3 linked regions of the Azospirillum brasilense genome follow. The protein of the gene in region 1 interacts with the protein of each later gene in a pairwise test. Links are inferred from orthologs where the notes say so. Each region holds a gene or a part of one and is shown on either strand. Other genes may lie near its edges. The genes, in order: H1Q64_RS12960, rlmB and H1Q64_RS17820.

Region 1 (4,969 bases):
TCTTCTTCATGGGTCTCTCGTGTACGAGGTGCCAACGTCGGCAGGCACCGTCCACGGCTCTGCCGACAGTCCGATGTAAAGCACGTTGCGTGCCAATCGGAGCGGTTGCGATCCGGCTGCGTGGGATGCCGGGCCGCAGCGGGCCGATGCCACCGTGGGCGGCACGCGACTGCCAACGGATAGGGCGAAGTGAACAATATTTGTGCACAAGCTGCAAGCAATCCGCGCAGCCACACCCTTTCGGAGGGGCTAGTGCCGGCTTTTCAGATTGATCAATGCGGTGGAAAATAGAGCTTGACCCGACCCGTCCCTTGGGGCAAATAGGCGGCCCCGGTGGCGGTGGTAGCTCAGTTGGTAGAGCTCTCGGTTGTGGTCCGAGCGGTCGTGGGTTCGAGTCCCATCCATCGCCCCAGTCCCCCTTGACGGTGGATGCGCTTGCCTCGTGAGGAGTTCACGTCGGCGTTGCATCGATCGGAGCGGCGGGTGGGGTGTTTGCGGACGGTTCATTCCGTCCCCCGGTGGCGGTGGTAGCTCAGTTGGTAGAGCTCTCGGTTGTGGTCCGAGCGGTCGTGGGTTCGAGTCCCATCCATCGCCCCAGTTCTTCCTTCCAATTTTCGTGCCAGGCAGGCCACTCCTTTCATTCCTCCTGTGCCCGGCTATGCTGCGGCCGTCGCGGTGCTTATTGTGCCGGGTGACGGTGATGCGGGATTGCGGCGGGTGGAGGCTATGGACGAACTGCTTTCCGTGGCGGAGATGTACCGCGCCGACGCGCTGACCATGGCGGGCGGCGTGCCGGGGCCTGTTCTGATGGAAGCGGCGGGAGCCGCTGTGGTGCGCGCGGTCTGCGAGCGCTGGGCGCCGCACCCGACCGTTGTCCTGTGCGGGCCGGGCAACAACGGTGGCGACGGGTTCGTCATCGCGCGTCTTCTTCTCGAAGCGGGCTGGCCGGTGCGGCTGGCCCTGCTGGGGTCGCGCTCCGCCCTGCGCGGCGACGCTGCGGTGGCGGCCGGGCGCTGGACCGGGCCGGTGGAAGCCGCCGACCCCTGGCTGCTGGAGGGCAATCCTCTGGTGATCGATGCGCTGTTCGGGGCCGGGCTCGCCCGCCCGCTCGACGGCATGGCCAAGGAGGTCGTCGAGGCGATGGCGGGGCGCACCGTCGTCGCCGTGGACGTGCCGAGCGGCCTGCACGGCGACAGCGGCCAGGTGATGGGGGCGGCCCCGCAGGCGGCGCTGACCGTCACCTTCTTCCGCCGCAAGCCCGGCCATCTGCTCCTGCCGGGCCGGGTCCTCTGCGGGGAGGTGGTGGTCGCCGACATGGGCATTCCCGACACCGTGCTGGACGCCATCGCGCCGCAAACCCTGCTGAACGGCCCTGACCTGTGGCGGCAGCGCTACCCCTGGCCGCGGCTCGACGCGCACAAATACGCGCGGGGGCACGTCGTGGTGCTGGGCGGGGCGCGGATGACCGGCGCGGCGCGCCTGTCGGCACGGGGCGCCCTGCGCGCCGGGGCGGGGCTGGTCACGGTGGCCTGTCCGCCCGACTCGATGCCGATCTACGCCGCCGGCTCGCCCAGCCTGATCGTGACCGACGTGGCGGACCGCGCCGCCTTCGAGGCCCTGCTGGCGGACCCGCGCAAGAACGCGGTGCTGCTGGGGCCGGGGGCCGGAGTCGGAGCGGACACGCGGGGCTATGCGCTCGCCGCGCTGGGCGCTGGCAAGGCCTGCGTGCTGGACGCCGACGCGCTGACCAGCTTCGCCGAGTCGCCCGCCGACCTGCTCGACCGGCTGAACAAGCGCTGCCTGCTGACCCCGCACGAAGGGGAATTCGCACGGGTCTTCCCGGATCTCGCGGCGTCCGAAGGTGGCAAACTGACGCGCGCCCGCGCCGCTGCGGCGCGCTGCGGCGCGGTCGTCCTTTTGAAGGGTGCCGACACGGTGGTCGCGGCGCCGGATGGACGGGCCGTCATCAACGCCAACGCTCCGGCCGATCTGGCGACCGCCGGGTCGGGGGACGTGCTGGCGGGCATCGCGCTCGGGCTGATCGCCCAAGGGATGGACACGTTCGACGCCGCCTGTGCCGCGGTCTGGCTGCACGGCGAGGCGGCCAACGCCTTCGGACCGGGTCTGATCGCCGAGGATCTGCCGGACGCGCTGCCGGGGGTGTTGAGGCGGCTCAAGGCGGGGGTGCGCTGACCCGGCTTCCTCAGGGCATACATACGCCTGGACAGGGGGCTTACCCTTAAGGCCGGGCTCAAGCTATGGCTTGCCGAGAGCGCGCCCGCACGCCAGACTCTGGGTATGAGCGAGACGCCCGAGATCAAATCCGCTGAGACCCGGTCCAGCCCGTCCGTCCCGGCCCAGCCCCCCGCCATCGGGGTGGGAACACCGCCGGGCCTGCTCGACCGCACCCTGGACACGCTGCGCGCGGGCTGGCGCGAGATCGCCGCCTCCGCCCGCGGGGTGGTCGGCGCCGCGCCGCGCGCCAATCTGCCCAAGGAGGACGCGGAGCGGCTGAAGGAACAGATCGAAGCCTGCCTGGAGGGCCGAGGCGGCGAGGTGTCGGCGCGGGCGCGGGCGGCGCAGCTCGGCCGCACCTATCTGGCGCTGGACGGGCAGGGGCGGCGCAATTTCCTGATGATGCTGGCGCGCGATTTCGACGTGGACCGCGCCGCCGTCGACCGGGCGATGGCGACCTTCCAGACGGCGGGCGATCCGGTGTCGCGCGGCCATGCCGAGCGCGCCCTGCGCCGCGCGCTGGAGCCGCCCCGGCTGCGGCTGCTCACCCAGTTCAACGGTCTGCCGGAAGGGGTGAAGTTCCTGGTGGACCTGCGCGCCGAGCTGATGGAGATGGCGCGCGGCGAGCCGCTGCTCCAGGCGCTGGAGGACGATCTCAAGAGTCTGCTGCGCAACTGGTTCGACGTCGGCTTCCTGGAAATGCGTCGGATCACCTGGGACAGCCCGGCCTCGCTCCTGGAAAAGCTCATCAAGTACGAGGCGGTGCACGAGATCAGCGGTTGGCGGGACCTGAAGGACCGCCTCGACTCCGACCGCCGCTGCTTCGCCTTCTTCCACCCGCGCATGCCGAACGAGCCGCTGATCTTCGTCGAGGTGGCGCTGGTCCAGGGCATGTCGGACAACGTCCAGGCGCTGCTCGACCCCTCCGCCCCGGTTTGCGACCCGAAGAGCGCCGACAGCGCCATCTTCTATTCCATCTCCAACGCCCAGGTGGGGCTGGCGGGAATCAGCTTCGGCAACTTCCTCATCAAGCGGGTGGTGGACGGGCTGACCGGCGAGTTCCCCAACATCAAATGCTTCGCCACCCTGTCGCCGATTCCCGGCTTCCGCCGCTGGCTGGACCGGGAACTGGCCGAGCGCGGCGATTCGCTGCTCAGCCCGCCCGAGGCGGAACGCATCGCCGAGGCCATGACCAGTCATCCGGGAAACGGCGAATCGGAGACGGACAGCGACGCGGACGAGCGCCCGGTGCTGGCCGGAGCCCTGGCTCTGCCCTCCTGGCACGCCGACGAGGAGCTTCAAAAACAGCTTCGCGGCCCGTTGATGCGGCTGTGCGCGCACTACTTGACGACGGCGCGCGCGTCGGACCGCCGCAGCGAAAGGCCGGGCGCGGCGCCGGCGCGGGCGCTCGATCCGGTCGCGCACTTCCACCTCAGCAACGGGGCCCGCATGGAGCGGCTGAACTGGCTGGGCGACCGTTCGGCCAAGGGGCTGCGGCAGTCCTGCGGGATGATGATCAACTACCGTTACAAGCTGGGCGAGATCGACGCCAACCACGAGGCGTACCGGGGGGAGGGCAAGGTCAACGCTTCCTCCTCCATCCGGTCGTTGGGGAAGGGGGGCGGATGAGGCGGCTTGCCGTTCGCCGGGGCGCTTCCCTCGGGGCTTTCCGGGCCACCCACCAATGGCGTGCGGAACGGCGCCCATTTTGCCTGTTTGCGGCGCGAACCCTGTGCTATAGAGCGGACTTCGCCGGCAGTCCGTCGGGTGTTCCGCACCCGTCGCGGGCTGTCTATGCCATTGCGGGCGTGGCGGAACTGGTAGACGCGCCGGATTTAGGTTCCGGTGACTTCGGTCGTGGGGGTTCGAGTCCCTTCGCCCGCACCATGGCAACAGCTTGGACCGCATGGGAACACACGGTTTCGGGCCGCCCGGACGGGCGCCGCCGGGCCGGACAACGAGATAGGCTTTCGTTCCGATGAACATCACCGAGACCAGCGCCGACGGCCTGAAGCGCGAGTACAAGGTCGTCATTTCCGCCCAGGATATCGAACAGAAGGTGCAGGGCCGGCTCGAAGAGCTGCGCCGGACGGTGCAGCTCCCCGGCTTCCGTCCGGGCAAGGTGCCGGTTGCCGTGATCAAGCAGCGCTACGGCGGCAGCGTGCTGGCCGAGGCTCTGGAGGATGCGATCGCCGACAGCTCGCGCCAGGCGCTGAACGAGCGCGGCCTGCGCATCGCCATGCAGCCGAAGATCAACGTCGAGAAGTACGAGGACGGCGGCGACCTATCCTACACCATGGGCGTCGAGCTTCTGCCGGACATCGAGCCGGGCGATCTCAGCGGCCTGGAGCTTGAGAAGCCGGTCGCCACGGTCGAGGATTCGGCCGTCGACGAGGCGCTGACCCGTCTGGCCTCCGCCCATTCGGTGCAGGCCCCGGTCACCGAGGACCGCGCGGCCGAGACGGGCGACATCGCCGTGATCGACTTCGCCGGTTCGGTCGATGGCGAGGCACTGCCGGGCATGGACGGCAAGGACTACCCGCTGGAACTGGGCGCCAACCAGTTCGTTCCGGGCTTCGAGGAGCAGCTGGTCGGCGCCAAGGCCGGCGAGCACCGCACGGTGAAGGTCACCTTCCCGGCCGACTACCCGCACGACCGCCTGAAGGGTGCGGACACCGTGTTCGAGGTGGACGTCAAGGAGCTCCGCAAGAACGTCCCGGCCGAGGTCAACGAC
Region 2 (4,760 bases), 920 kb from region 1 along the record:
CCGGACCTACGACGATCCGACGCTGAAGGATTTCGGTGGTCTGGCCGTGGGCGGCCGCCTGAACTGGTCGGTGACCCAGCTCACCTCGGTCACCGGTTCGCTCAGCCGTCAGGTCCGCGAATCGACCTACGCCCGCGGCAGCCAGATCGCGTCGAGCTACAACCGCACCGTCGCCGCTGTCGGCGTGGATCACGAGCTTCTGCGCACCCTGCTGCTGAACGCCCGCGTCCAGTGGCGCCAGGACGACTTCAACGGCGTGGACCGCACCGACGACGTCTACACGCTGGGGGCCGGCGCCAGCTATCAGCTCAGCCGCTATATCTTCGTGAATGGTGGTTATACTTACGAAAAGCGTAACTCGAACCTCAGTGGCTTCGATTACTCCGACAATCTGGTCTATCTGCGCGTCGGCGCTCAGATGTAATCAGATTGTATCGAGGGATACGGAAGGGGCGTCCATCTGCCGATGGGCGCCCCTTTTGCATTTCCGCCTATACGGTGACGCGAATCCTTTTCCTCCGTTGGCGTTACTTCCTCTCCACTTTTTCCCAAGCGCGTGCGAGTTGCTAGTCTCCCTCCGTGACCGCTCAGGGTTCGGCCGCTCCGACCGCGGATGGCTGGGCCCGATGTCCTCACGAGCCATGGAAGGGTATGGGATGAATCGACGTAACGTGTTCCGCGCGCTCGGAATGACCGTGGTCGCCGCCGCGATGGTCGGCTGCGCCGGTGGCCAGGACGCCCCTCTCGAACCGCCGGGCGTCGCCCAGATGACGGATTACCGCCTGGGGGCCGGCGACGCGCTTCGCGTCATCGTCTTTGGCGAGGAGCAGCTGTCCGGCGAGTTCCGCGTCGACGGTTCGGGCAAGGTCGCCATGCCGCTGATCGGCGAGGTGACAGCCCGCGGCCACACCCCGCGCGAGCTGGAGTCGGACATTTCCAAGCGCCTGTCGCAGGGCTACGTCCGCGACGCCAAGGTCAGCGTCGAGGTGCTGAACCACCGGCCCTTCTTCATTCTGGGCGAGGTTCGCAACCCCGGTCAGTACCAGTATGTCAACGGCATGACCGCCCTGTCCGCGGTGGCGATGGCCGGCGGCTACACCTACCGCGCCAAGGAGGACTATGTCCTGATCACCCGCGGGGCCGATCCCAAGAAGGAGCTGCGCCGGGCTCCGATCACCACGCCGGTGATGCCCGACGACGTGCTGCGCGTGCCGGAGCGCTACTTCTGATCGGCGACCGGTTCCGAAAACCCGCCAGACGGTCCATCAGACGGCCCATTTGTTTCGGAAAACTGGGGTATGCGCCCCGTCACCATTCGACGCCATGACGATGTCCCTCTTCCCGCCGGGAAGAGGGACATTTTTTGCGCGGCAGTCTTTTCTTACCGGGGCCGTCACCCGTCGTCGCGGGTGCCTTTAGCGAAGGGGAGATCGCCCTTGCGGAAGGCGTCGGCGCCCTTGGAGTGGCCTGAGGGCGCGCGGGCCTCGGGAGCGGCGGGATCGTGATCGCTGGCGGCGGGAGGCGGACGGGTGCCCGCGGCCTCGTCGTCGGTGCCCAGCGGGGCCGCTGCGGGGTCAGCGGCGGGGATCTTGTCGCCGGTCAAGCCCTTGTCGATGGCATCGCGCAGGCGCTGCGCCCCGGCGTTGGGGGTGTCGGATTTTTCCATGAAGGAACCTGGGTCGGTTGCGGGAAGGGATCGTCCCTCCTCCAACCGGAGCCCGGAGACGCGGTTCCCCCGCAGGGGCGGCAGGGCCGTCTCAGGAGCGCAGGGCGTCCCGGTCGGCCTCGTCCAGACCGTCGAGCCAGTCGTCCATGGAGATCATCGGCGGCTCGTCGCCGGCCCGCCGGGCGGCCTCCACCAACTCCGTGTCGGCGGTGTTGGAATGGACGATGAACCACAGCATCAGCCGATTCGCATCGTCGACGGTCACCGGATCGCCACGCCCCGCGGTGTCCAGCAGAGCGTCGATGCCGGCGAGGTAGCTGCGGTGGGCATGCTCGTGCCGCTCCCGCCGGTCCGCGGTCAGGACGGCCATCTCCGCCGTTTCGGTGGCGAAATGTTCGGCCACCTCGTGCCGGAGCGCGGTCAACTCCGCCAGCCCGACCGGACCGCCCGCGGTCATCACCGACAAGAGGTCGAGAATGGCGCCGTGCTCCGCGTCGATGACGCCGGAACCGGTCGGGATCAGGGAGCGGCCATCGGGGGCGGGCGTCATGGGGCGGAGCCGGGCGTCGGTCTGGCGAGAGGAAAAGGTGGTGCCGGTTGCAGGGCTCGAACCCGCGACCTTCGGTTTACAAAACCGCTGCTCTACCAACTGAGCTAAACCGGCGTGCCGCCCGGCCAGACCGCGGCGGGCGCTTACACTAGCGTCCTCCGCGGTCCGCAGCAAGCCTCACCTGTGCGGCGCGTTCGGCGGCGCGTCAGCGCAGCCGGGCGACCTCGTAGAGGGCGACGGCGGCGGCGTTGGAGACGTTCAGGCTGCCCACGGGGCCCTGGGTCGGCAGGCGGGCGACGATGTCGCAGCGCTCCATGGTCAGGCGGCGCAGTCCGGCGCCCTCTGCCCCCAGCACCAGCGCGGTGCGGCCCGTCAGATTGCACTGGGCGAGCGTGCTCTTCCCCGACTCGGCAAGGCCGACGGTCCAGAAGCCGGCCTGCTGGAGATCGGCGAGCGCGCGGGCGAGGTTGGTCACGCGCACCAGCGGCACCGACTCCAGCGCTCCCGAGGCGCTCTTGGCGAGCACGCCGGTGGTCTCCGGCGCGTTGCGCTCCGTCACCACCACCGCTTTGGCCCCAAAGGCCGAGGCGGAGCGCAGGATCGCGCCGACATTGTGCGGGTCGGTCACTTGGTCGAGGACGACGACAAGCGCCGACGGGTCCGAATCGGCCTCCGCGCAGAGGTCCTCGATTCCGATCTCGTCCAGGGGGGCGACGTCCACCGCCACGCCCTGGTGCACGGCGCCCGGCGGCAGCATGCGGTCCAGGTCGTTGCGGTCGGCCGGCATCAGGCTGGGGCGCTGGAGCCCGCGGGCCTTGGCCTGGGCCAGCACAGGCTCCAGCGCGGCGCGGCCCGCCTCCGTCGCGATCAGGCGGTGGATGCGCCGCTCCGGGTTCAGCCACGCCGCCGACACCGGATGCAGACCGTAGAGCAGGACGCCCTGCGCGCCGCGCCCGGGAGAGGGGCGGTCGCCGCGCGACTCGCGGTGGGATGGGGAGTGGTTCTTGGCCGGGGCAGGGGGCTGGCCGTGGGGAGCGGATGGCTTCTTCGAACGGGTCATGGTGTCCGGCTGGAGGGGGCAGGGCTAAGCCCGCCGCGGTTATTCACAGTTTTCTGGTTTGGACTGCTTCAGACGTGTTGACAAGGCCTGAAAAATTCTCATAGTGCCGAACTCCGCGGCGGGCATGTCCCGCAGCGGGCCTGAGGAAGGGTGGCCGAGTGGTTAAAGGCAGCAGACTGTAAATCTGCCCGCGTACGCGTACGCTGGTTCGAATCCAGCCCCTTCCACCACTACATTCCACGGCTTGTCCGTGATCGCAGTTCCCGGTCGATAGCGCCGGGCGGGGCGTGGCAGGCGGGTGTAGCTCAATGGTAGAGCAGAAGCCTTCCAAGCTTACGACGGGGGTTCGATTCCCCTCACCCGCTCCAATCCCCCCGCGCTAAGGGAAATGTCGGTCTCGGCCGGGCCATTGTGTGCGTCCGGAACGTCGGGAACGAAAGACCAAAGCGATGGCGAAGGCAAAGTTTGAGCGGAACAAGCCGCACTGCAACATTGGCACGATCGGCCACGTCGACCACGGCAAGACGTCGCTGACGGCGGCGATCACGAAGGTGCTGGCCGAGAGCGGCGGCGCGACCTTCACCGCCTACGACCAGATCGACAAGGCGCCGGAAGAGAAGGCCCGTGGCATCACGATCTCGACCGCCCACGTCGAGTACGAGACGACCAACCGCCACTACGCCCACGTCGATTGCCCGGGCCACGCCGACTACGTGAAGAACATGATCACGGGCGCCGCGCAGATGGACGGCGCGATCCTGGTCGTGTCGGCCGCCGACGGCCCGATGCCGCAGACCCGCGAGCACATCCTGCTGGCGCGCCAGGTCGGCGTGCCGGCGCTGGTGGTGTTCATGAACAAGGTCGACATGGTCGACGATCCGGAGCTGCTCGAGCTGGTCGAGATGGAGGTGCGCGAGCTGCTGTCCTCCTACCAGTTCCCGGGCGACGACATTCCGATCGTCAAGGGCTCGGCGCTGTGCGCGCTGGAGGACCGTTCGCCGGAGATCGGCCGTGACGCGATCCTCAAGCTGATGGCCGAGGTCGACCAGTACATCCCGCAGCCGGAGCGTCCGAAGGACCGTCCGTTCCTGATGCCGATCGAGGACGTGTTCTCGATCTCGGGCCGCGGCACGGTGGTGACCGGCCGCGTCGAGCGCGGCATCGTCAAGGTCGGCGAGGAAGTCGAGATCGTCGGTCTGAAGACCACGGTCAAGACGACGGTGACCGGCGTGGAGATGTTCCGCAAGCTGCTCGACTCGGGTGAGGCTGGCGACAACATCGGCGCGCTGCTGCGCGGCACGAAGCGTGAGGACGTCGAGCGCGGCCAGGTTCTGGCCAAGCCGGGCAGCATCACGCCGCACACCACCTTCAAGGCTGAGGCCTACATCCTGACGAAGGAAGAGGGTGGCCGTCACACGCCGTTCTTCACCAACTACCGTCCGCAGTTCTACTTCCGCACGACCGACGTGACGGGCATGGTGAAG
Region 3 (4,849 bases), on another replicon or contig:
TACGCCAGCGCGGCAGTTTGACCATGTGGTTCAGCGAGGACACCATCCAGCCTTGGCGCGCCGCCCCACGGACCACGCGCGGCGGGCAACCGCGGTACTCGGCCGTGGCGATCGAAACCGCCCTGACGTTGCGGGCGCTCTTCCACATGGCCTTCCGCCAGACCGAGGGGCTGATCGGCTCGCTGATGCAGTTGCTCCAGCTCGACCTGCCGGTGCCCGATCACACAACCCTGAGCCGCCGAGCCCGCACCCTGGCCGTGAAAATCCGTCCGCAGACCGCTGGTCCATGGCACCTGCTGGTCGACAGCACGGGGCTGAAACTCAGCGGCCCGGGCGAGTGGCGGGTCGAGAAGCACCGCTCCAAGACGCGCCGATCCCGGCGCAAATTCCACGTCGGCGTCGATGCCGGCACGGGGCAAATCGTTGCCGTGGAGTTGACTACGCCGTGTACACAGCTACGCACTTGACCCGTCTTTGGATCGTTCGCTGTCAAGGCCGGCACGGAGGAGACTCCGTAACCCGTCCCGGATGGCCACTGCCGACCCGCTGAGATCGATAGTGGCGAAGGAGATCGCGTGACGCTGAATCACGGCGCGCTCGTGGAGCACGGCGCCGATGGCCGGGTGCAGGAAGAGGCCCGCCGCGTCATCCCATCTCGGGTCGGGGCCTTCCTGGGATCGCAGGTAGGCGTACATCTGATAGAGGTACCCGCTCTTGAGCGTCGCCCCGCAGAAACGGCCGCTCGCCAGGATCGATGTGAATTTCGTATCGATTACCACGCGTCGACCGCAGTTCGGCGGGTCGAGCACGATGTCCGTCACCATGCACGGCAGGATCGCAGGAAGCCCCGCCGTAGCGGACGACACCTGCCATTCGAGCGGGGTGCTGCCACGAACACGCCATCCCCGAGGTTCCAGTTCGACCCGGGCGAAACCGAGCACGGCCTTCTCGAACAGCCGGCGCGCCCACGCCTCTTCGCGATCCGGAGCGGCGAAGGGCGTCGGGCCCGCCTCCTCGGTGGGAAGCGCCAGATCGAAGGCGAGCCGAGCGAGCGCGACCATGAAGCGGTCGTCGGCGTTGTTCCGGCCAATCTGATCGGCGGCCAAGTCGGCGCGCGACGGCCGCACTCCACCCACGCCCGCCTGGGATAGGTCGGTCGCCAGGGAACGGCAACGGTGAGCCGTGCCGGCGTCGCGGACGAGGCGTGCCATCCGATCGAGCGCCGCGCGAACGAGCCGGTTCCGCGGCGTGTCCATCGACAGATCCTCGAAGCGGCAGAAGACCTCTCCTTTCGAGAGAAGCTGCCGCGATTCGGTCGTCAGGACGTCGATGCGCCCTCGGACTCGCGCGAGCGCCATCTCGCGACGGTGGTAGCCGCGGGTGAGATTCCGCCGGAGCCGGCGCTCGACGGCGTCGGCGAGGAGGCGCGCCACTAAGTCGGGCAGATCCTCGGGATCCTCATCCACCATGGCGTCGAAGGCTTCCCGGGTCCGCGTCAGCTCCGAGGCATAGAGCATCAGCAGCCAGAGGTTCCGGACCGGGATGCGGCCGATCCGGCGTTCCCCGCGAGGTGGATCCGCGCCGTTCGTTGCCGGCATCAGACGAGCCGAGCGAGCAGCTTCTCCCGCGCGGCCTTCGCCGTCTCCGGGGCGTCGTACCAGTACTCGTCCAGGAGGGGACCGACTTCCGTCTCGACCTTCGCGCGGAACCACGAGCGGCCGTCGCGGATCGTCTCGTCGATGTCGGGCGTCACGTAGGAATGCCCGATCCGGAATTGTGGTCCGAGCGATGCCGAGGCGGCGATGTCGTCGTTGAGCGCGCCGACCCGGGCTTCGATCTCCGCGCACATCACCTCGTCGAGCCCGCGGGTCGCGCACCACGCGCGCCAAGCCGCACCGAGCCGCGGTTCAAGGTCGACGAAGGCGAAGCGGCGACGCAGCGCGAGATCGACGATGGCGAGGGAACGATCCGCGACGTTCATCGTGCCGATCACGAAGAGGTTCTCCGGCACATGGACGCGTTCGCCAGCCTCCTTGCGGTAGGCGAGCTCGATCGCCTCTGACGGACGGCGCTTGGTGTTCTCCAAGAGCGTCAGCATTTCGCCGAAGATCTGTGCCGGGTTCCCGCGGTTGATCTCCTCGATAACGAGCACGAACGGCCGGTCCGGTTCGCTCGCCGCGGCTTCGATTGCTTGCATCAGGATGCCGTCGACGAGGCAGAGCCGCCCGTCGCCGGAGGGCCGCCACCCGCGTACGAAGTCCTCGTAGGCGAGCGAGGGATGGAACTGGACGACGCGCAGCCGGGAACGGGACGTCTCCAGATCCTTCGAGCCGACGAGCGCGAAGCCGAGGCGCTTCGCCATCCAGGTCTTGCCTGTGCCCGGAGGTCCCTGGAGAACAAGGTTCTTCTTCGAGCGCCAGCACTCGAGGATGCCGGCAAGCTCCTCGCGGGACAGGAAGCAGCCGTCGGCAATGATATCGTCGATGGTGTAAGTCGGCTCCTCCTCGACCTCAGCGATTTCGTCCTCATCGGCATCAATGGCTTGGGATTCCGTCGGGGGCGCCGTCGCGGCCGCCTCGGGCCGGACACCATACTTCTCGGCCCAGTAGGGCCGCGCCAGCCACCAAGCGTAGTCCTGCGCCGCGCCCCGGAAGACGAAATCGACTAAGTGGCGCGCGGTCTCGTTCTCCATGCCCGCTTCGACGATGGTCGTGTGGTAGGTGTAGAAGTACCAGTCGCGCGGTTCGAAAGGCGGATCCCAGGCGACTCTCACCGTCCGGCCATCGCCGAGATTCTCGGTGATCGTGCCGGTCGCCTTGATCCGCATGGCCGAAACCGACTTCTCGCCAGTGTCGAACGGAAGCCTGTACTTTCGCACGAAGCAAGCCTTCACAGCGAGCCGGTCACCTGGCTTCATGCGGCGGACGAGATTGGAGAACTGGTCTTCGTATCCGTTCTGTCAGATCCCTTCTGCGAAGAAGCGAGGCATCTGAGATGCTGTGGTGGACGGCCCTCTCGGCGCAAGAGGCGAATTCGTGTTGACGGTTGGTCGGGTGCATCCATGTGTCCGGCCTGTCGTCGCGACCTCTGGTCGCTGGCCTTGATGAAGTCCGCGGATCGACGCCCAAATCACCTCAGCGCGCTCTCGGGCGCTTGGTCCCCGTGGGTTTGGTCGATCTCCGGTCTGACCGGTTCGTCATCACGTCTCACCACCCTTACGCCATCCGCCTCGGCAGGACCTTGGTCTGCTGCCGAGCCGAACCTCGACTACGCGGCGGTCGCCGCCGCATAGGTCCCGCCGCGCGTCAGCACCGCCCGGGCAATGCGCGCCGTTTTGTTGGCCAGGGCGACGGCGGCGAGCTTGGCGGGCTTGCGCTCCAGCAGCTTCGCCGCCCAGCATCGAGCCGCGTTGTCTTGGCGCGCCAACCGCATGACCGCCGTGGCGCCCACGACCAGCAGGCGGCGGAGGTAACCATCGCCTTGCTTGCTGATCCCCGTCTGCCGCTCCTTCCCGCCACTGCTGTGGGCTTTCGGTGTCAGGCCGAGCCAGGCGGCGAACTGCCGGCCGGACCGGAACAACGTCCCGTCCGGCACCGCCGCGGCGATCGCGCTCGCGGTGATCGGCCCAATGCCGGGGATCGTCGCCAAACGGCGGCTCGCGTCGCTGGCACGGTGCCACTCCAGAATGCGCGCCTCCAGCCGGTCGATCTCCTCGCCGAGCAGGCGGCGTTGTTCGACGAGGCCGTGCAGTGCCCGTCGCGCCAACTCCGGAAGACGATCCTGCGCCTCGTGCAAAGCCTCGATGGCGGCTTTTGTCCCACTTGGCCCTTTCGCCGCGATGATGCCGAATTCCGCGAGGTGACCGCGCAAGGCGTTGATCAGCATCGTTCGCTGCCGGACCAAGAGGTCCGGAGTCTTGTGGAGCATCAAGGCGGCCTGCTGATCGATGGTCTTGACCGCCACGAAGCGCATCGTCGGCCGGGTCACCGCCTCGCAGATCGCCTCGGCATCCGCCGCGTCGGTCTTTCCCCGTTTCACGTACGGTTTGACGTAGGCGGGTGGCATCAACTTCATCGTATGACCCAGTGCCGCAATTTCCCGCGCCCAATGGTGCGCCGTGCCACACGCCTCTATCCCCATCAGGCACGCCGGCAGGCCTTGAAAGAACTTTAGCACCTCGCTCCGTCGTAACTGCCGCCGGACCAGAACCTTCCCGTCGCCGTCGATGCCATGAACCTGGAAAACATTCTTCGCCAGATCCAGACCGATTGTCGTCACGCCCATGGTCGGCTTCTATGAGGTGGTTTCTTCGACGGTCAACGCTGCTCACCGGCATTTGGTGAAAGGGCCGTCCACCACATCATCTCAAACCGGGGTGGAACCATAAACCGTTACGGAAGCACCTGTAAACCGCACTCCGCGGAACCTTAGAATGGTTCACTGCAACCGCGCGCCAGGATCGGCGACCAGAATGCTGGGCGGTTGTAGAACAGCATCCGATGGGCGATTTCTCTCATGTCATGCCGCTTGATGGCCGAGCGCGAGGGGTTGCCTGATCTGAGTCTCTGGCCGGTGGGTGGCGGCCACCCGGAGCGGAAGGGTGGCCGCCACGAGGAGGGGCTGCCTCCTCAGCCGCGAACGTCGATGACGACGCGGCCGCGAATTTGACCGGCCAGGATCCGGCTTGCCAGATCCGGCAGCGCCTGGAATGGCTGCACCTCATACATCGTCTTCAGCAGGCCACAGTCCAAATCGCGGGCCAGCCGTGTCCAGGCGGCGTTCCGACGGTCTTGCGGGGCCATGACGGAATCAACTCCCAACAGCGCCACGCTGCGCAGGATGTGCGGCA

What was found.
Region 2: the proteins of H1Q64_RS12960 (region 1) and rlmB interact in binary tests that used the Escherichia coli proteins (3 or more experiments, as listed by UniProt). The link is inferred for Azospirillum brasilense from one-to-one orthologs.
Region 3: the proteins of H1Q64_RS12960 (region 1) and H1Q64_RS17820 interact in binary tests that used the Escherichia coli proteins (3 or more experiments, as listed by UniProt). The link is inferred for Azospirillum brasilense from one-to-one orthologs.

What each region holds. Positions count from the first base shown.
Region 1 is NZ_CP059449.1:2,717,890-2,722,858, reverse strand. What follows is about bases 1-2,959. They hold H1Q64_RS12960 (NAD(P)H-hydrate dehydratase), read left to right. Parts: upstream 1-726; coding sequence 727-2,193; downstream 2,194-2,959. Other genes in these bases: H1Q64_RS12955 (malonyl-CoA decarboxylase), read left to right, coding at 2,299-2,959; H1Q64_RS12975 (P-II family nitrogen regulator), read right to left, coding at 1-10. Outside these bases: more of H1Q64_RS12955, read left to right, coding at 2,960-3,864; tig (trigger factor), read left to right, coding at 4,214-4,969. UniProt on the Escherichia coli protein: Bifunctional enzyme that catalyzes the epimerization of the S- and R-forms of NAD(P)HX and the dehydration of the S-form of NAD(P)HX at the expense of ADP, which is converted to AMP.
Region 2 is NZ_CP059449.1:1,797,320-1,802,079, forward strand. The notes cover bases 1,350-4,099. They hold rlmB (23S rRNA (guanosine(2251)-2'-O)-methyltransferase RlmB), read right to left. Parts: upstream 3,277-4,099; coding sequence 2,422-3,276; downstream 1,350-2,421. Other genes in these bases: H1Q64_RS08455 (hypothetical protein), read right to left, coding at 1,394-1,666; H1Q64_RS08460 (hypothetical protein), read right to left, coding at 1,758-2,216; tuf (elongation factor Tu), read left to right, coding at 3,726-4,099. Also shown: H1Q64_RS08445 (outer membrane beta-barrel protein), read left to right, coding at 1-424; H1Q64_RS08450 (polysaccharide biosynthesis/export family protein), read left to right, coding at 657-1,229; more of tuf, read left to right, coding at 4,100-4,760. UniProt on the Escherichia coli protein: Specifically methylates the ribose of guanosine 2251 in 23S rRNA.
Region 3 is NZ_CP059450.1:991,166-996,014, reverse strand. What follows is about bases 713-3,551. They hold H1Q64_RS17820 (McrB family protein), read right to left. Parts: upstream 2,828-3,551; coding sequence 1,598-2,827; downstream 713-1,597. Other genes in these bases: H1Q64_RS17815 (IS110 family transposase), read right to left, coding at 3,268-3,551; mcrC (5-methylcytosine-specific restriction endonuclease system specificity protein McrC), read right to left, coding at 713-1,598. In the rest of the region: more of mcrC, read right to left, coding at 456-712; more of H1Q64_RS17815, read right to left, coding at 3,552-4,284; H1Q64_RS17810 (MDR family oxidoreductase), read right to left, coding at 4,629-4,849. UniProt on the Escherichia coli protein: Recognizes N4- and C5-methylcytosine (and 5-hydroxy-methylcytosines) produced by a broad range of DNA methylases and appears to act against 5-methylcytosine preceded by a purine residue. Binds to DNA containing methylated cytosines; also binds to GTP.